4 regions of the Microbacterium sp. TWP3-1-2b2 genome follow, and region 3 is predicted to be linked to each of the others. Evidence: predicted binding sites of a transcription regulator. Region 3 holds the regulator's gene; each other region holds the start of a gene.
The links. The regulator LexA, encoded in region 3, represses DNA repair genes until DNA is damaged. The targets are predictions, from matches to a motif close to TCGAACANNTGTTCGA.

Region 1 (4,740 bases), 1.4 Mb from region 3:
ATCGCTTGCCGGCGAATCAGCGCAGTACTTCGACAAGCACGACCCAGGACACGACGATCGCGGCGATTACCGCCAGTAGGGACCCGGCCGCTGTGAGGACGAGTCCGCTTGAGCTTCCCAGTACCAACGCGACTCCCGCCGCGATGTATGCCGCGACCGGCAACCACCCCAGCATTGATTTCGCGAAGCGTGCGCGCTGCTCCGGCGTTGGATCGCTCGCGATGGTGCGCGTGGCGTGCAGTTGGAACGCTCCGGCTGTGAGGGCGCCGATGATGACGACGATTCCGTACCAGGTCAGGTCGAGTTCCGGGATGAGGCCGACAGCGGATGCCACGAGAGCGAGCACCAGCGAAGCGATGGCCGCGCCCAGCCGGGCTGTGAGCGTGCCGGCGCGGATGATCTTGTCGATGTTGACGCTCGCCGCGACGATGACGAGTCCCGCGAGCGCGGCGTTCGCGCCCGCCATCGCGACATTGAAGTCGCTCCAACCCGCCAGCGCGTCGGTCATGCACTCAGATTACGGTGCAGCACAGATGCGGAACAGCCCGCTGCCGACGAGCACTGCTGCCCGCCGCCGGATCTCGCAGATAGCCAGGGTTCTACTGCTCCCCACAGCGCTGGGTGACGCCGCTGGGCTCTACCGCCCGCCCGCCACTTACGCCGACCGAGCCATTCGCGCGTCGGCGCTGTCAGCGGGCATGTTTCTCCAGTGCGGCCACTCGGGTGGTGGATCCCACGCCCAACGGATCGCCGATCGGCTGGTGAGGGGGATCGGCTCCGAGTCGTCACCGACGCCGACACCGACTCCGCCGCGTCTGCCGGGTGGATGGAGCATGAATTTGCCAAGTCCTTCACGCGTGATCTTCCACCCGTTGTTATGAAGCAGCATGTGGTGATGTCGGCAGAGCAGAATGCCGCGGTTGATGTCGGTGAGCCCCAGATCGTCATGCCAATGGTCGCAGTGATGCGCTTCGCAATAGGAAGCCGGGACGCGACATTCCGGGAACATGCATCCGCCGTCGCGAACGGCCAGCGCGACGCGCTGTTTCGCGGTGAACAGTCGTTGCTCGCGACCGACATCAAGGGGGTTGCCGCAGCTGTCGACGGTGACGCTCCGGCTGCCGACGGTGCACAGGTTTCGGTCGACCACGCTTCCGGGAAGTGCATCGCCGCGATCTTCCAGGTGTCCGGTGGCGAGCATCCGTCCGAACGCATCGCGCGCGCCGACGGCACCGTCGACCGTGACGATTCTGATCCCCGGCTGGCGGGCGCCGTACACGTCCGCAGCATTGGCGAGTGCCCCGGCGCGCAGGATGTCCGTGAACAGGTCGTAGGCGAGCTGGTCGTTCGTGCGCGGATCGTCCACAAGCACGCTCGCCGCCGCGCGTTCCTCATCGGTCATGAATCTCGGTCCGCCCCGGCGGGGGCGCATCGCCGCATCCCTGATCGAGTCGAGCCACGCAGCAGTTTCGTCGTCGGAGATGATGTGCGTGTGATGCTGCCCATCCGTGTTGCGCCACGACCGCCACGACCGGGCGGCGTACGAGCGCTCGAATCTTTCCTGCACGCCTTGCGGATCCAGGGTATCGCGCACCTGTCGCGCGCGACGCGCGAGCTCTTCGACTGCCATGTCAGCGGCCTCTGCCACCAGTTGCGCCGCGGCGAGTGACCATACCTCGATCATCGCGTCCGTCGGGCTATCGGCGCCGTCGCGGGCGGGCGGCTGGCCCATTCCTCGGAGGATCGCATCGTGCTGCGCTGGCGTGATCTTGCCCTCGAACAACGCCTGTCGCAATGGCTCGTGCCACGGCATCCGGACGTCGTGATCGTGCGGCGGCGCACCCGTGCCGGCCGTTGGACCCGCACCGCCATCGCCGCCGGGTGACCCCGCATGCGGCCCATCGGCATCCCACGCCGCCGCTCCTTCACCGGTGGCGCCGTTCGCGGCACCCGCCCCCGCATCGGCGCCCGACCCGTCGGCATCTGACGCCCCGTGGCCTGTTCCGTCGCCCCAGCTGTCGCCGCCCCAGTCCGGTTCGGTGTCGCCGCCTCCGCCGCTCGCGCCCCAGCCGCTTGCGCCTGAAGCATCCCCACTGCGGTAGCCCGCACCTGCAGCGTCCGCGCCCTCGATCAACGACTCGCCCAACCGCACGGCGCGCGCCGCGTCTGTGCGCGTCCCGCCGACGATCGACTGCACCAGCGACACCGCATTGCGGTGTCCGTGCGCCGCCGCCAAACCGGAATGCCCGGCCTCGCGTCGCGACCGCTCTGCGACCACTCCTGCGCCGACCGTCAGCATCCGCTCGGCGCAGTTCGCAACGGCTGCCGCGCCGGCCAGTGCACCGACGACCGCGTCGTCGTCGAGCCTGCGCATGGCCGTCAGCAGGACGTCGATATCGACGTCACCCATGCGCGATTCCAACCCCTCAAGGGTGTCGCGCATCTCGCTGAAAATGGCCATACTTCATCGTGGCAGACGTCACGGACATTCGAACAAAGATTCGCCAAACTGTGGAAAGATCACCGCGGTCACGACGCAGCGGGCGGGATCACGGCCCCCGTCGACCCCTATTCCGCCGCGCAGATCCGGTACGGCCCGCTGTCGACGAGCACCTCGGTCGCGCACTCCTGCCCGGTGAGCCGGGGCACGCCGTCCATCGCCGGGGCGTCGAACAGCCCGACGTGAGCACCGGTGAGCACGATCGGTGCGACCGCCACGCCCCACGGCTGCGCGGCGAGCCACTCGACGTCGTTCGCCTCTACCCACTCCTTCAGCGGTGCCACGGCCGCGCGCTGCGTCTCGAGCGTCAACCAGGGTCGCTGCGTCGCCGCGACCGCGTGCATCGCGGCGCCCGCACCGACCCCGAGCACGACGACGCCCGAAGCGACCGCCGCGACGACCTGGACGATGCGAAGGCGCTGTGCGCGCAGCATCCGCTGGGCTCCCCATACCGCGCAGGCGGCGATGATCGGGAAGAACGCGAACACGCCGGGGGCAGGATGCCGTACCCACAGCGGCAGGTGCGACGCCGTGGCCCACCATGCGACGAACGCGAGCGCGCCGACCGCTGCTGCCGATACATAGACCAGCACGCCAGACGAGGATCCGCGCGAGACCCACAGGCCGCCGACGATGAGAACCAGCGAGGCCACCGCCACAGTGACCGCAGCCCACACCGGCAGCGACCACGATTCCGCGAGCGTCGTGATCTTCTGCACCACGGTGGTGGGCTCGCCGCCTTGCCCGCCGCTGCGGACGAACGCGACCAGCGCACGCAGGTGGTCGATGAAGCCGTCGAAGCCGAACGTCAGGAGTGCCGCGAGCTCGAACAGGAACGTCGGCAGCGCCACGAACAGCAACGGCACCAAAGAGCGTCGCACGAATGCGCCCACGCGCGCCCACCCCGAACCGGGAGCGAGCAGGAACAATGCCACGGCGAACGCGGGCAGAGCGAGCAGCGCGATGAGCTTCGCCTGCACGGCGAGGCCGACCAGCAGACCTGCGAGCCATGCGCGTCGCGGCAGTACGACGAGCGCCCAGACGAGCAACGCCGCCGCGGGGATCTCGCCGAGCAGATCGGCAGGCCCTTGAATGGGCGAGATGCCCGCTGAAGTCGTGAACGCGAGCGGCACGGCGACGGCGACGAGCGCGGCCCAGCGTCCGCCGATGCGGCGGCCGAGCACCCAGAGTCCGGCGAGCAGCAGCGCCCAGTACGCGAGCGGGACCAGTCGTGCCGCCAGAACGGGATCGAGGCCGGTGGCGAGGAGTGCAGCGACCGGCAGGAGCACGGCCGGGCCTGTGGAGATCCGTGCGTCGAACAGCGTGATCGTCGACCCGGAGAGGGCGCCGTCGCTGGCGTAACCGAGGCCGGCGAGCAGATTGCGCGGCACGGTGAGGTTGAGGGCCTCGTCTTCCCAGAACCGCCAGACGGTGAGGCTCTGCCACGTTACGAGCACATGCGCGATCAGCAGTGCTGCGGCCAGCACCCAGAAGACGACGGAACGCGCCTTGCTCATGTCAGTCGGCGGACCCTGGTCGTCGGATGCTGCGCAGCGGCGCCGATGGACGCAGCGACAGCGTCCACGCCTCCTGCAAGGCGGTGACAGCGAATTGACGCAGACGCTTCGGCGGCAGTCGAACCCCGGCAGCGCGCCCCCACATCGTCCCGCTGGCTGATTCCCCGCGCCGCGGGATGCTGGCCACCCGCACGTAGCGCACGACGAAACCGCCGCGGGCCTCGGCGAGCGAGAAGTGCACGTGCGGCACGCTCACGTCGGCGGGTACGGCATCGATGAGCGTCTGGAGCGCGGCGGGGCGATAGGCGCGCAGGGGAGTGTTGACGTCGGGGATGCGACGGCCGGATGCTGCGGCGATCAGCAGCCCGACAGCAGCGGTGAGCACCTTCCGGTACCAGGGGTCGGTGCGGCCGTCGCGCACGCCGTGCACGACATCGGCTCCGGTCGACTCCGCAGCGGTGATGAGCCGTACGAAGTCGGCGCCGAGGAACTGGCCGTCGCCGTCGACGTGTACCAGCAGATCAGGCTCGATCGCCAGCCCTGCGCGGTATGCGGCCAGCGCGGTCGGGCCGTGGCCGCCGTTGGCGGGCTGAGTGCGCACCTCGACGTCGGCCACGTCGTCGAAGACACGGGCGGTGTCGTCGGTGGAGCGGTCGTCAGCGATGACGAATGAGACGCGTGCGGCGAGCGGTGAGACGTGGTCGCGGATCTCGTCGATGAAGC
Region 2 (4,740 bases), 140 kb from region 3:
GTGGCCGTTCCTCATACGACCGACTGCGGTCTGGGTGGGCGACGATCAGAGCTGCGGCACCGATCACTGCATCTCCGTGGTGTCCTCGGTGCCGAATCCGCTGATCTGGTACGCCGGCGTAGCCGCTGCGATCTTCCTGCTCTACCGATTCGTGCGCGGGTTGATCCGGCGCCAGCCGATGCCGTGGACCTACGCGATCCCCCTGGTCGGCCTCGCCGTCACCTATGTGCCGTGGCTGCTGTATCCGCAGCGCACGATCTTCCAGTTCTACACAGTGGTGATGATGCCGTTCCTGGTGCTGGCGCTGGTGCTGGCGCTGCGTGAGATCGCGGGTCGACGCTACGAGCCGTTGCATCGCCGGCAGTCGGGCGAGCGCACAGTGATCGTCTTCCTCGTCGTGACCGTGCTCGTGTCAGCGTTCTACTATCCGGTGTGGATCGGCATGAACGTGCCGTATGAGTTCTGGCTCATCCACAACTGGATGCCGACCTGGGTGTGAGAGCAGAGCGCACAACTCAAGAGCAAGATAGGTCTGCTTTTCGCCGAGACTCTCTCGATGCAGCTGCTGTCGTGGCGACTGATCGATCAGTGGGACCTGAGCTGCGTGTTGCGCGGGCCGCGCGCCGTATCGTTTCTCTCAGAGGTGGATCGGAGCGATCCGCAGCTGCTGATGGCACGCGTGACCGGAGACTGTCGGCACGGCAACGAGCGTTTGGCACGGGAGCATCCGCGCAATCGGTAAGCGAATCAGCCGGGGACGGGTTGTCGGCGGTGGGGGCTGCGGGTGCGGTGCCAGCTCTGGTGGGGGTCCCACCAGGCGGGGCCGCGGACTTCGGGGACACCGTGGTTCATGCGGATGACCCATTCGGTCAGGTGCAGGGTGCGGTGATGGAACCAGCACAGCAGCACCCCGTTGTCGGTGTGGGTGGGTCCGCCGTCAGCGTGCTCTTTCACGTGGTGCACTTCGCACCAGGTCGCGGGGATCGTGCATCCAGGGATGACGCACCCGCCGTCGCGCAAGGTGATCGCCCGGCGTTGCAGGGCGTTGAAGATGCGATTGCTGGTGCCGATCGACACGATCCGACCCCCGTCATCGAACAGAATCCGCTGGACACCACCGGCGCACCCGGTCTGCAACGCCGCCGCGAGCGGAACGAGATCGCCGCTGTGCCCGATCTGCGCCCACCCGTGCCCCGCCGCGAGGTCAGCGGCCGTCGCGGCGACCGTGAGCGTCGGCGCCGCACCGCCCAGGTGCGGGAACAGGTCTGTTCTGGCCGCGGTGTTCAGGATCGCCGCGAGCGCGTCATGCAGCCTCTGCCCACGGGTGCGGGTATCGGTGACACCCGTCCCGTCCGCGGGACCCGTCTCCTCCGACGGCTCGAACCGCACGCCACCACCCGCACCCGTCGACGCGTCGCCCGCTGACGCCCCGTCCCGTTCCGGGTCATCCGCCCCGTTGACCTTCGGGTTCAACAGACTGTCGATCAACAGACTCAACTGCGCGGCCACCTCGGGCAGGAGGCTCCCCCGCACCGGCGCCGCACCATCCTTCACCTTCCCGATCGAGAAGAAGCGGCCCCGCATCGCCGCCTCTTCCGCCGGCTCCGCCCCATCGGGATCCAGATACGCGACCATCACCCGGGCGAGAGTGCCCAGATCCTCCGGCAACGGGGCCGGGCGCGGAGCGTCGCTATCCGAAGCAGAATCTGATTCCACCCCTCGAGCGAAATCGGCGAGCTGACGGTCCGCCTCCACACGGTCCTCATCACTGATCCGGCGTGCGGACTGCTCGATCGGATCCGTCGCCGCCAACAACCCCGCCACACCCAGGTCTCCGTCGATCATCACGTCACGTAACGCCTGATACCGGGCCGGCAGGAAAGCACCATCGGTGATCCCGACATCCCTCCGCACCAGGCGTGCCGCTCTCACCAGCCGGGTCGCAGCCCGCGTGTCGGTGCCGGTCAGCATCCGCACCAGGTCCGCCGGCTTCGAGCACCCGTACCGGGTCGTCATCCGCTCATCCTTGAGCCCGGCAGAGCGGTCACCGACCTGCACCGCCGCCTCGACCTGCAGACCCTCCAGCTGCCGCTGAATACGACCAGACACCACCAGCAGTTCCGCCACATCCGCGTCAGACATCCCCGGAATCTGCTCCGAACCGAACGCGTCGCACGCCACAGAATCGAGGGTCTCCTCCAGATCCCGAAGCCGAGCAACGATGCTGTTCATACCCCTGTTCAACAGGGGGCCACCGACATTCCGACCCGGTTTCACCCAGGTCAGAACACTTTTCCGAAGAGAGTTGTCGAGCACGGCTTGGGAATTGCGACTGATCGATCTGTCCCGGCACACGCGTCCAAGACGATATACATGAGCGTCTCTTTCGGCCCCGGGGTAACTTGGGCGCATGACGGTTCTGACCGCAGACGCACACGTCCATAGCGAATGGTCGTGGGATGCCGGCGCTGACCCGTCCTCGGCCGGCGCCATGGATCGAATCTGCGCACGGGCCGCACAGATCGGGCTCCCGGCGCTCGTCTTCACCGAGCATCTCGACCTGGAGGACTACTGGCGAATCGATGAAGGGGACATCGGTGACCACGGACAGCGCTACGTCGACGACTCAGGCTATGTGCGGCTTCCTCCGTTCGACTTCGAAGGGTATGTCGATGCAGTTGAACGCTGCCGTCACAAGCATCCAGACCTCCGTATCCTGACCGGGGTGGAATTCGGGCAACCCCACCTGTGGGACACCAGCGCCGCCCCGTTGCTGTCGAGTGGGCTGATCGATCGAGTGAACGGTTCGCTGCATATGCTCCCGTACGAAGGCCGGGATCGAACGGAGCCGACGACCCTCTATCGCCATCGGCCAGCGGATGAGGTCATGTGGGCGTATCTCGATGAGATCCCGCGAATGATCGCAGGCTCGGACTCGTTCGTCGTGTTCACCCACATCGACTACGCGGCACGCTCTTGGCCAGTTCTCACGGCGGGGCCTTTCGATCCACGACGATTCGAGGAAGGGTTTCGTGCGGCGATGCGTGCGATAGCAGACTCCGGCAGAGCGTTGGAGATGAACACCCGACGACTTTGGCCGTGGGTTCCGCAATGGTGGGCGGAGGAAGGAGGGCGCGCGGTGTCGTTCGGCAGCGACGCTCACGGTCCGGCCACACTCGCGGCGAGCTTCCCGGAGGCCATGTCAATGGTCGAGGCCTTCGGCTTTCACCCAGGCACGAAGCCCGAGGACTACTGGATGCGTTGAAACTGCCGGTGCATCCGTGCTCAGCCCTCTGCTGCCCGTGTCACCGTTCCCGCACGAGCCCCGCAGGATCAGCGGTCGGAAGCCGGCACACGAACGCCCGGCAATCGTACGCGAGACCGGATGCGGAATCTTTTCCCTCGAACAGCTCGAAGCCCGCATCCGTGAACGCACGAGCCTGCGCCGGGGTCACGATCGCGATCACATCTGCGTCGACGCCTCGGGATGCCGTGGCAAGCTCCCCGCCGCGGTCTTCCGTGACGACGACCACCTGGCGAGGCGGCTCGACAAGCCCCGCTGCCACCGCAAGAAGCGACCCGTGCCCGAAAGGATGCTGCAGCGCGGAGGCCGCATACGCCTGAACCCGTTCCTCGGCGGCCTCGCGGTACTTCTCGCCCGCCCCCAGCCTCCACGCCGCCGATGCGGCAGCCGCGACGGCCGAAAGTCCAGACGGCAGGTCCCCGTCGGTCTGGTCGGGAGCAGATGCCACTCTCTGCGCGGAGAGCACCGGATCGGCCGCCGCGCCGTCGAGTGCCTCGTTGAGAAGGTCACGAGCAGTCACTGCCCATGACGCCTCTCCGGTGGTCGCAGCCAGGCTGAACAGCCCCTCCGAAAGCAGCCCCAGATCCGCAAGCGTCGCGACCGCCGCCGATGCGACCCCATCCAGCGATGCCCGCACGATTCGTCCGTCGGGCGAGCGATTGGTCGCCAACACGAACGAGGCCGCTGCGGCCGCCGCATCCACCCATTCCGGCTCGCCCAGCGCTGCCCCTGCCCGCGCGAGCGCCGAGATCGCGAGCCCGTTCCAACCCGTGATGACCTTCCCGTCGACTGCCGGTGGTTCCAGCGCCGAGCGATCGGCGCTCAGGTAGAACCCGCCCTCGCTGCGCTGCCCGTCGATCCACGATTCCGAATCCTGCGCGGCACCGAACCCACCGCCTTCGCGCAGCAAGACATCGAGCAGGAACCCGACGATTCCCCTCGCGGTCGTCTCGTCGCCCTCAGCGACGGCGACGTCGAGCAGCTGGGCGTTGTCCGTCAGCATCCGCTCGTAGTGAGGAACCGTCCAATCGCGTTGTGTCGCATAGCGGAAGAAACCACCGTCGACGTCGCGAAGATCGGATGCCGACATCGCGGCGAGCGCGCGCAAAGCGGCCGCAGCCGCCTCCGGAGCCTCCCTGCGCACGAGCGGCGCTTGTAGGAACCGCAGAGTCGTCGCCACCGGGAACTTCGGGGCACTGCCGAACCCGCCGAACTGTCGGTCCTCCCGGGCGGCGATCGTCGCCGCGGCCGCGGCCAGGCTCGCCGGCGTCGGCAGCGGAGAGGGCGTCGTGGCCGCCGCACTCGCCAGCGCCTCGGCGACGGCATCCGCCGATTCGATCGCCTGCTCGCGGCGCAGCATCCAGGCCTCTCGCACCGCTTCGAGCACGTCTCTGAACCCGGGAAGAGGAGCGCGCGCCACCGGTGGCCAGTAGGTG
Region 3 (4,740 bases):
CGCACGTGCACCGTCAGCCCTGCACCGAACGTGATCGCCTCGAAGACGTGACGCACGAGCGAACCGGTGAAGTGACCTCCGATGAGGTGGTGCTCGAAGCCGTCGGGCTCGCCGGCGTGAACGAGGTACGGGCGACCGCTGATGTCGACGACCGCCTGCGCGAGTGCCTCGTCGAGTGGGACGAGCGCGTCGCCGTACCGCGAGATGCCTGCCTTATCGCCCAGCGCCTCGCGGATCGCCTGACCGAGCACGATCGAGATGTCCTCCACCGTGTGGTGTGCGTCGATGTCCGTGTCGCCGGAGGCCCGCACAGTCAGGTCGGTGAGCGAGTGCTTCGCGAACGCGGTCAGCATGTGATCGAAGAACGGCACCGAAGTGTCGATGTGGCTCTGCCCTGTGCCGTCGAGGTTCAGTTCGAGCTCGACGGTCGACTCGGACGTGCTGCGGGTGCGGGTGGCGGTGCGGGAAACACTCATGACGCCGATCCTATCGACGCCAGCGCCTCCAGGAACGCCGTGGTCTCGGCTTCAGTGCCTGCAGTGACGCGCAGGTGATTCGGTATCCCGACATCACGCACCAGCACCCCCCGCTCGTACAGGGCCTGGAATGTCGCCTGAGGGTCTGGCACTCCCCCGAACAGGACGAAGTTCGCCCACGACTCGTGCGGCTCGTAATCGAGCGCTTCCAGAGTCGCTGTGATCCGATCGCGCTGCTCGACGATCTCGTCGACCATGCCGAGCATCGTCGACGCATTGCGCAGCGCAGCGACGGCCGCAGCCTGGGTGAGCGCGCTCAGGTGGTAGGGCAGCCGAACGAGTCGCAGCGCATCGATGAACGCCGGATCGGCGGCGAGGTACCCGACGCGCGCGCCTGCGAACGCGAACGCCTTGCTCATGGTGCGAGAGACAGCGAGTCGCGGACGGCCTTCTAGCAGCGTGAGGGCGGATGCCGCATCACGCGGCGCGAACTCCTGATAGGCCTCATCGACGACCACGACCCCGCGGGACGCCTCATAGACCGCCTCGATCACGTCGAGCGCGAGGGGGGTGCCCGTGGGGTTGTTCGGCGTGCAGAGCAGGATGACGTCCGGGTCGGCCGCGACCACCTGCGCCGCTGCTTCCTCGGCCGTGATCGTGTAGTCGGGCTGGCGCCGGCCTGCGACCCAGAGCGCGCCGGTGCCCTGCGCGAGCAGGGGGTACATGGAGTAGGTGGGGGCGAATCCGAAGACAGTGCGCCCCGGACCGGCGAAGGCCTGCAGAATGTGCTGCAACACCTCGTTCGAACCGTTCCCGGCCCAGATCTGCGATGCGTCGAGGCCGTGTCCGAGGTAGTCGGCGAATCCCTCGCGCAGCGCCGTGAACTCCCGATCGGGGTAGCGGTTCACGTCGCGGAGCGCGACAGCGATGTCGTCGAGGATGTCGCTCGCCACCGCATCTGGAACCGGGTGGGTGTTCTCGTTGACGTTCAGCGCGACAGCCAGTGGAGCCTGGGGCGCGCCGTATGGGGTGAGACCGCGAAGATCGTCGCGGAGCGGGAGGTCGCTGAGTGAAACAGTCACCCTCCCCATGTTAACGGTGAGATCAGTTGGCGTACTGACCAGGGATCGCGAGTTGCTGGCCGACCTGCAGCGACCCGCCGCCCATCGCATTGAGCTTCTCGATCTCGCTGATCACGATGCGCGGGTCTTCAGCGGGCGCGATCTCTTCGGCGATCGCCCAGAGCGTGTCGCCGGGCATGACGGTCACGGTGTCGAAGGTGGCGCGCTCGACGCTCTCACCCGACGCGAGAGCCGAACCGCCGCCGATGGCAGCGAAGCCGATGCCGGCCGCCAACGGGAGTGCCGCGAGAGCGACCAGCAGTCGACGTCCGCGCGTCGTCAGTCGAAGCCGCGTCGCTGCGCCGGTCGCGGTGCGAGCGGGAATGACTGCGGGGGCGCTGATGCTGATGGTGCTCATGTGATCTCTCCTCTGCCATCTGGCTGCCTCTGGGCTTTGCCCGTTTGGCGTAGCGTTCGCATTCGCCGCTCGGCCGGGAGCGGGGAATGCGAAGCTACGTACCGAATGTATCTTCGAATTCGAACATCTGTCAAGACTTCTTCGAAACCCATCCGCCTGAATCACAGACACGCTCGAACAGATCTTCCGTTTCGGGCCGTTTCTCGGATACGGTTTCGATATCACCACCACATCACGGACCACCGACATTCGAAGATGAGCATCCGTGGAGACGACCACCGGCACCGTGAACGCGCACGAAGGAGCACCCATGAGCGACATCTCCGCCCCCAGCCCTGAGGCTTCGCGCACGCGGCGGCGCAAGAACCTCAGCCCAAAGCAGCTGGCGATCCTCGAGGTCATCCAGACCTCGATCGCGCGGCACGGCTACCCGCCGAGCATGCGGGAGATCGGCGACGCCGTCGGACTCAAGTCGCTCTCCAGCGTCACTCACCAGCTCGGCCAGCTCGAGCTCAGCGGCTACCTGCGTCGCGACCCGGGCAAGACCCGCGCGATGGAGGTCCTCATCGACCTGCCTGGCACCAGCGGGGAGAACCCGGCGGACTCCAGCACGCCGGTCGGCGATGCGGCGATGGTCCCGCTGGTCGGTCAGATTGCCGCCGGCATCCCGATCACCGCCGAGCAGCAGGTCGAGGAGATCTTCCCTCTCCCCCGCCAGCTCGTCGGCAAGGGCGACCTGTTCATGCTCAAGGTCTCAGGCGAGTCGATGATCGACGCCGCCATCTGCGACGGCGACTGGGTGGTCGTCCGCACGCAGAACACCGCCGAGAACGGTGAGATCGTCGCGGCCATGCTCGACGGCGACGCGACGGTGAAGACGTTCCGCCAGCGCGACGGTCACACGTGGCTGCTTCCCCGCAACTCCTCCTTCGAGCCCATCCTCGGCGATGACGCCGTGGTGCTGGGTAAGGTCGTCGCGGTGCTGCGCGCGGTCTGACGGCATCCACGAAGAACCGCCCCTCCGGATTCGGAGGGCGGTTCGGGGGCGCACGCTGTGTGACGTCGTGTGTCAGATCGTCGCCGCATAGGCTCGAGGCATGCAGCCGTACGGAACCTGGTCCTCTCCCTTCCACGCCGCCGACATCGCGTCATCCGCTCCGCGCATCGACGGTGCGCATTTCGTCGGTGAAGAGATCTGGTGGGGTGAGTCGGTGCCGGCCGAGGGCGGTCGCGTCACCGTGCGCAGCTCGACCGGTGATGTCGTCCTGCCTGCACCATGGAGCGCCCGTTCGCGGGTGCACGAGTACGGTGGCGGGGCGTGGACGGCGGAGGCCGACGGCACACTGTTCTTCGTCGACGCGAACGATCAGCGTGTGTACCGGATGCTCCAAGGCGAGCAGCCGGAGCCGTTGACGCCGACGGGAGCGAACCACGGCGGACTCCGGCTGCAGGATGGACGGCTGCTGGCCGTTCGCGAAGACCTGTCGGTGGAGCCGCATCTGCGGGCGATCGTGGAGATCCCCACAGACGGGTCCGCAGCGTCGGACACGACTGCGATCCGTGTGTTCATCCAGGGCACGGCGTTCTTCGCACACCCGGCACTCTCCCCCGACGGCACGCGCATCGCACTGGTCGAGTGGAGCGGGCGACGGATGCCGTGGCAGGAGGCGAAGCTGTGCGTCATCGAAGTCGGGGGCGATGAATTCGCCGACACCCGTGCACGCGCGGCCCTGCAACCGGAATGGATCAGCGACACGGAACTCGTCTACGCCGATGATCCCACCGGTCGGTGGAATCTCTACCGACGGTCGGTGGAAGGGCTCGAGGCCTCAGCGCCCGAGGCCGTCTCGACCGTCGACGCCGACACCGGATACGGCCTGTGGGTGCTCGGCAACCGCTGGTATCAGCCACTCCCCGACGGGCGACTCGTCGCAGTGCGCACGAACGGCTCTGACGAGATCGTGATCATCGGTCGGGACGGAGCCGAGAAGCGCCTCGATGTGCCGGCCACCGCGCATGCGAGCGTCGATGATGTGTCCGGTTCCCGTGTGCTCATCTCCGGAGGGGGCGCTGGAGTGAGCGCAGGGCTGTGGGTCGTAGATGTCGATTCCGGCGAGGTCCGGCGCGTACGCGGCGGCCTGCCGGTGGATGAGGCCTGGATGCCGCCCGCCACGCGCATCACGCTCGAGGGCGCGAACGGCGCCGTGCATGCATTCGACTACGCGCCGGCGAACCCCGATGCGTCCGCGCCGGACGCAGAGCTGCCGCCGTATATCGTGTTCGTCCATGGCGGACCCACGGCGCACGTGGCAGGGGCGGCTTCCGCCGCCATCGCGTTCTACACGAGTCGCGGCATCGGGGTTCTCGACGTCAACTACGGCGGCTCGACCGGCTACGGCCGCGCCTACCGTGAACGCCTCGACGGCCAGTGGGGCATCGCCGACGTCGAGGATGTGCTGGCCGCCGCGCGTGGGCTCGCCGACTCCGGCCGAGCGGATCCCCGCCGCATCGCGATCCGCGGCGGATCGGCGGGAGGGTGGACGGTGCTCGCCGCGCTCGTGCGCGGTGGCGTGTTCGCCGCCGGCATCAGCCGCTACGGAGTGACCGATCTCCGTTCCCTGGCGCAGGACACGCACGATTTCGAGAAGTACTACCTCGACGGGCTCGTCGGCCCGCTGCCGGCAGCCGAGCAGGTCTACATCGATCGATCACCGCTCACGCACGCCGACCGCATCGACGTGCCTGTGCTGCTGCTGCAGGGCGCGGACGATCGCGTCGTTCCGCC
Region 4 (4,740 bases), 790 kb from region 3:
GCTGCGCCTGCGCCTTCGGCGGCTGCAGCGAACCCCGTACCGGCTCACGACCCCGTCGAAGACCAGTTCCGCGGGTTGCCGGTGGTCGAAGCGGACGAGGGCGACGAAGACGCCTGGGGCTTGACGGGGCGCGACTGATGGCGATTCCCCGGCAACTGCCGAACGCCATCACGATCGCCCGGATTCCGATCGCCGTCGTCTTCTTCGTCCTGCTGCTTGTGGGCGGGACGTACGGACTCGACGACCTCGTGATCCGGTGGGTCGCCGGTGCCCTGTTCATCCTGGCCATCTCCACCGACTGGGTCGACGGATATCTCGCGCGCAAGTACGACATCGTCAGCGACTTCGGAAAGCTCTGGGACCCGATCGCGGACAAGCTGCTCACCGGGGCGGGCTTCGTCGGCCTGGCGATTCTGGCCGAATGGCCTTGGTGGATCGTCATCATCATCCTTGTCCGCGAGTGGGGCATCACGATTCACCGCTTCATCGTCGCGAGCAGCCACATCGTCGCGGCCGCATGGCTCGGCAAGCTCAAGACGGTCGTGCAGGGTGTCGCGCTCGGCTGGTGGCTGCTGCCGCTGCACCAGCTGATCGGTATGGACTGGTGGATCGGCGTCGGGATCGTGTTGATGTACGCGGCTCTCGCGCTCACTGTCATCAGCGGCATCGACTATGTGCTGTCCCAGGTGCGCGGGGCGCGTGCCGGCCGATCGTGAGCCGGGCCGAGGAGCTTGTCGTCGCGCTGACCGCGCGCGGATGGTCGCTCGGCGTTGCAGAATCACTCACAGGCGGCGCTCTCATGGCGGAGATCGTCTCAGTGCCCGGCGCCTCGGCCACGCTGCGTGGTGGCGTGGTCGCATATGCGACACCGGTGAAAGAGTCATTGCTCGGGGTGGACGCCGCGCTTCTGGACGAGCACGGACCTGTGCACCCTTCCGTCGCCGAGCAGATGGCGACGGGTGTGCGCGCAACGGTTGCGATCGACGGCAGACAGGCGGACGTCGGACTCTCGACCACAGGTGTCGCCGGGCCGGATTCCCCCGACGGGCACGCCGTCGGAACCGTGCACATAGGTGTCTCCACACCATCGGGGGTTCGATCATTCGCTTTCCTGTTCCAGGGCGATCGCGCATCGATCAGGGAGCAGACGGTCGATGCTGCGATCGAGGCGCTGCTTCAGGCGATGCGGGAATAGCTCGTGCAGACAGATCGTTATCATTGATGTGCCGAAGAATGATGTGCTCACACCCAAAGCACAGCGTGAAACAGTAGTTTTTTCATCAGCAAGTCGCGTTAGACTGGCGATCCGTTCGGGGGAGACTCCGATGAGGGGAATGGAGAGGAGGTTCCGATGATTCTTGTACGACAGGAAATCGGCGATGTGCTGAGGGACTTCCGTCTGCAGAAGGGGCGTACCCTCCGGCAGGTAGCGGGCAAGGCTTCTGTGGCGCTCGGATATCTCAGCGAAGTCGAGCGAGGTCAGAAGGAAGCATCGAGCGAGATCCTCGCGTCGGTTGCCGAAGCACTCGACGTGCCCATCTCCATGATCATGCGCGAGGTAGGAGATCGCATCTCCGTGCTCGAGGGCATCCAGGTCTTCCCTGATGTCGTCCCGGACGACCTTGTGGCGTCGATCGAGCCCGAGCTTTCGCTGCACTGATCCTCGACGATCAGGTAGACCTCTTCAATGCGACGTAGCGAGTTCCTTCGCGCGGTCGATCTCGAGTTCGGCGCACGTGCGTCCGCGCTGACGACGGACCTTGTCCTCGACGCGCTCGGAAACCGGACCGCAGCCGAGGCGCTGGAAGCAGGGCTCGCGCCACGCGAGATCTGGTTGGCGCTCTGCGCCGAGACCGATGTCCCGCCCGAACGACGCTACGGCGTCGGCCGGCTGGAGCCACGCAGGCGCTGACCTCACACGACGACGCTCGTTCTTCTGATCGTGTCGGCGCTGCATCCGATCGGCGTGTCGTCGAAGATGTGTTCGAAGTGCGCGTAACGTTCTGCACAAGTGGTTTCGAGGTGAAGTCATCCCCGGTTCGTGGGGCAGCCGATGCAATGTCGGAGGCCGCTCATACGGTGATGACAGGCCGAAAAGCCATACGCCTTGTCGGAGAGTTCACCCCACCCGGGGTGGCCGCGACAGCCTACAGGCGGCACCACGCGAACAATAGGAGCACGACATGCCATCAGTCGCAGACCGCGAGAAGTCCCTCGAATCGGCTCTCGCCCAGATCGATCGTCAGTTCGGAAAGGGCTCAGTCATGCGACTGGGCAGCGATGAGCGTGCACCGGTCGCCGTCATCCCCACCGGCTCCATCGCCCTTGATGTCGCTCTCGGCGTCGGCGGCCTGCCGCGTGGCCGCATCGTGGAGATCTACGGCCCGGAGTCCTCGGGTAAGACGACCCTGACACTGCACGCGATCGCGAACGCGCAGCGAGCCGGCGGCATCGCCGCGTTCGTCGACGCAGAGCACGCTCTCGACCCCGAATACGCCAAGAAGCTCGGCGTCGACATCGACGCTCTCCTGGTCTCTCAGCCCGACACTGGTGAGCAGGCTCTCGAGATCGCCGACATGCTCGTGCGCTCCGGTGCCATCGATCTCATCGTCATCGACTCGGTCGCGGCATTGGTTCCTCGCGCCGAGATCGAGGGCGAGATGGGCGATTCGCACGTGGGCCTGCAGGCGCGTCTGATGTCTCAGGCGCTTCGCAAGCTCACCGGTGGACTGAACCAGACCAACACCACCATGATCTTCATCAACCAGCTGCGCGAGAAGATCGGTGTGTTCTTCGGCTCGCCCGAGACCACCGCCGGTGGAAAGGCTCTGAAGTTCTACGCCTCGGTCCGCCTCGACATCCGCCGCATCGAGACGATGAAGGACGGCACTGAGGCGGTGGGTAACCGCACCAGGGTCAAGGTCGTCAAGAACAAGATGGCTCCTCCTTTCAAGCAGGCGGAGTTCGACATCCTTTACGGAACGGGCATCTCGCGAGAGGGCAGCCTGATCGATTTCGGCGTGGAGCACGGCCTCGTGAAGAAGTCAGGCTCCTGGTACACCTACGATGGCGATCAGCTGGGGCAGGGCAAGGAGAACGCACGCTCCTTCCTCATCAAGAACGCCGACATCGCGCTGGAGATCGAGACCAAGATCAAGCAGAAGCTCGGCATCGGCGGTGCAGTGGCCGATGCGGCTCCTGAGGCTGCAGACGAGCTCGCAGAGCGTCGTCCGGCCTGATGACTGTCGCTGACGGGGGCGAGGCACGCCTCGCCCCCGTGATTCCACTCTTCGGCGGCAAACTCACGCCTGCGTCGGCGTTGCCCGCGCCGCGCGAAGCAGCGCAGTCGGAGCGAGATCGCACTGAGCCGGCTCTCTCGACGATCGAATCCATGGATTCGGAATCAGCGGAGACGCCGCCCGGTCTCGACAAGACACCGACCCGGCTGCGAGCGGTGCGCTCTGACGATGAGAACGACGACGAACGCGAGCCCGTCCGCGACCCGGACCAGATCCGCGTGGCCGGTGAAGAATCTCTTGTCCGCAAGCTGCGGGCTCGATCTCTGTCGATCTCCGAGGCGCGACTGGTGCTACGTGGACACGACCTGGATCGCTCGCAGATCGACGATGTGATCGACGACTTCTGCCGGAGGGGTTACCTCGATGACGCGATCCTCGCGGAGCAACTGGTGATCTCGGGAATCGAGCGCAAAGGGCAGGGGCGCGTGGCGCTGTCGCGCGCTCTGGCGCAGCGCGGCATCCCCCGTGACGTCATCGAGACCGCGCTCGGCGATCTGCCGGACGACGACGCGGAACGCGCTCTGGAGTTCGCGAGGACCAAGGCACGCTCGATGACGCGTCTGGACTTCGACACAGCACTGCGCCGGCTCATGGGCCAGGTCGCACGACGCGGCTACGGCGGCTCCGTGGCGATGAACGCAGCGCGGACGGCGCTGACAGAGGCGTCATCGGGAAAGCCGACCAGCGGAGTGCGGTTCGTCGACTCGGACTGACTCGTCGCGATCGCTCGTAGAATGGTTTCACCATGACTATCCTGAGCAGCGAACCGACGATCATCCGAGCCTCGTCGGCGGCCGTCGACGTCGACGGACGTCAGCGGACTTACGAGGTGCGCACCTTCGGGTGTCAGATGAATGTGCACGACTCCGAACGTCTGTCCGGGTCGCTGGAGAGTGCCGGGTATGTGCGCGCCGAACCCGCCGCAGAGGCGGACGTCGTCATCATCAACACCTGCGCAGTTCGTGACAATGCTGCAGGCAAGCTCTACGGCACTCTCGGGCACCTCGCGTCCGTCAAGCGTCGAAAAGACGGCATGCAGATCGCGGTAGGCGGGTGCCTCGCCCAGATGGACAAGGACGCAGTGCTCGACAAGGCACCCTGGGTCGACGTGGTCTTCGGCACTCACAACATGGGTTCGCTGCCAGGGCTTCTCGAACGCGCACGCCACAACGGTGACGCCGAGCTCGAGATCCTCGAATCCCTCGAGGTGTTTCCCTCGACGCTGCCGACCAAGCGCGATTCCGCTCACAGCGGCTGGGTGTCGATCTCGGTCGGTTGCAACAACACCTGCACGTTCTGCATCGTGCCGAGCCTGCGCGGTAAAGAGAAGGATCGCCGCCCGGGTGACATCCTGAACGAGATCCGGTTGCTCGTGGAAGACGGGGCGATCGAGGTCACTCTGCTCGGCCAGAACGTGAACTCCTATGGCGTCGAGTTCGGC

Region 1: ACP7AR_RS08735 (DUF222 domain-containing protein) is a predicted target of LexA. The motif match lies at 2,490-2,505, and genes of this name have one in related genera.
Region 2: ACP7AR_RS00960 (DUF222 domain-containing protein) is a predicted target of LexA. The motif match lies at 2,284-2,299, and genes of this name have one in related genera.
Region 4: recA (recombinase RecA) is a predicted target of LexA. The motif match lies at 1,973-1,988, and genes of this name have one in related genera.

The regions. Positions count from the first base shown of each region.
Region 1 covers NZ_JAFCTS010000001.1:1,764,901-1,769,640, reverse strand. The annotation lists gene ACP7AR_RS08740 (hypothetical protein) at 17-508, opposite strand; gene ACP7AR_RS08735 (DUF222 domain-containing protein) at 656-2,461, opposite strand; gene ACP7AR_RS08730 (hypothetical protein) at 2,569-4,017, opposite strand; gene ACP7AR_RS08725 (glycosyltransferase family 2 protein) at 4,019-4,740, opposite strand, start outside.
Region 2 covers NZ_JAFCTS010000001.1:184,630-189,369, reverse strand. The annotation lists gene ACP7AR_RS00965 (dolichyl-phosphate-mannose--protein mannosyltransferase) at 1-499, shown strand, start outside; gene ACP7AR_RS00960 (DUF222 domain-containing protein) at 748-2,142, opposite strand; gene ACP7AR_RS00955 (PHP domain-containing protein) at 2,411-3,265, shown strand; gene ACP7AR_RS00950 (thioredoxin domain-containing protein) at 3,306-4,740, opposite strand, start outside.
Region 3 covers NZ_JAFCTS010000001.1:323,500-328,239, reverse strand. The annotation lists gene hisB (imidazoleglycerol-phosphate dehydratase HisB) at 1-476, opposite strand, end outside; gene ACP7AR_RS01635 (histidinol-phosphate transaminase) at 473-1,567, opposite strand; gene ACP7AR_RS01630 (LysM peptidoglycan-binding domain-containing protein) at 1,581-1,955, opposite strand; gene lexA (transcriptional repressor LexA) at 2,266-2,952, shown strand; gene ACP7AR_RS01620 (S9 family peptidase) at 3,053-4,740, shown strand, end outside.
Region 4 covers NZ_JAFCTS010000001.1:1,114,535-1,119,274, reverse strand. The annotation lists gene ACP7AR_RS05665 (DNA translocase FtsK) at 1-138, shown strand, start outside; gene pgsA (CDP-diacylglycerol--glycerol-3-phosphate 3-phosphatidyltransferase) at 138-716, shown strand; gene ACP7AR_RS05655 (CinA family protein) at 713-1,195, shown strand; gene ACP7AR_RS05650 (helix-turn-helix domain-containing protein) at 1,352-1,660, shown strand; gene ACP7AR_RS05645 (DUF3046 domain-containing protein) at 1,688-1,912, shown strand; gene recA (recombinase RecA) at 2,184-3,239, shown strand; gene ACP7AR_RS05635 (regulatory protein RecX) at 3,239-4,012, shown strand; gene miaB (tRNA (N6-isopentenyl adenosine(37)-C2)-methylthiotransferase MiaB) at 4,045-4,740, shown strand, end outside.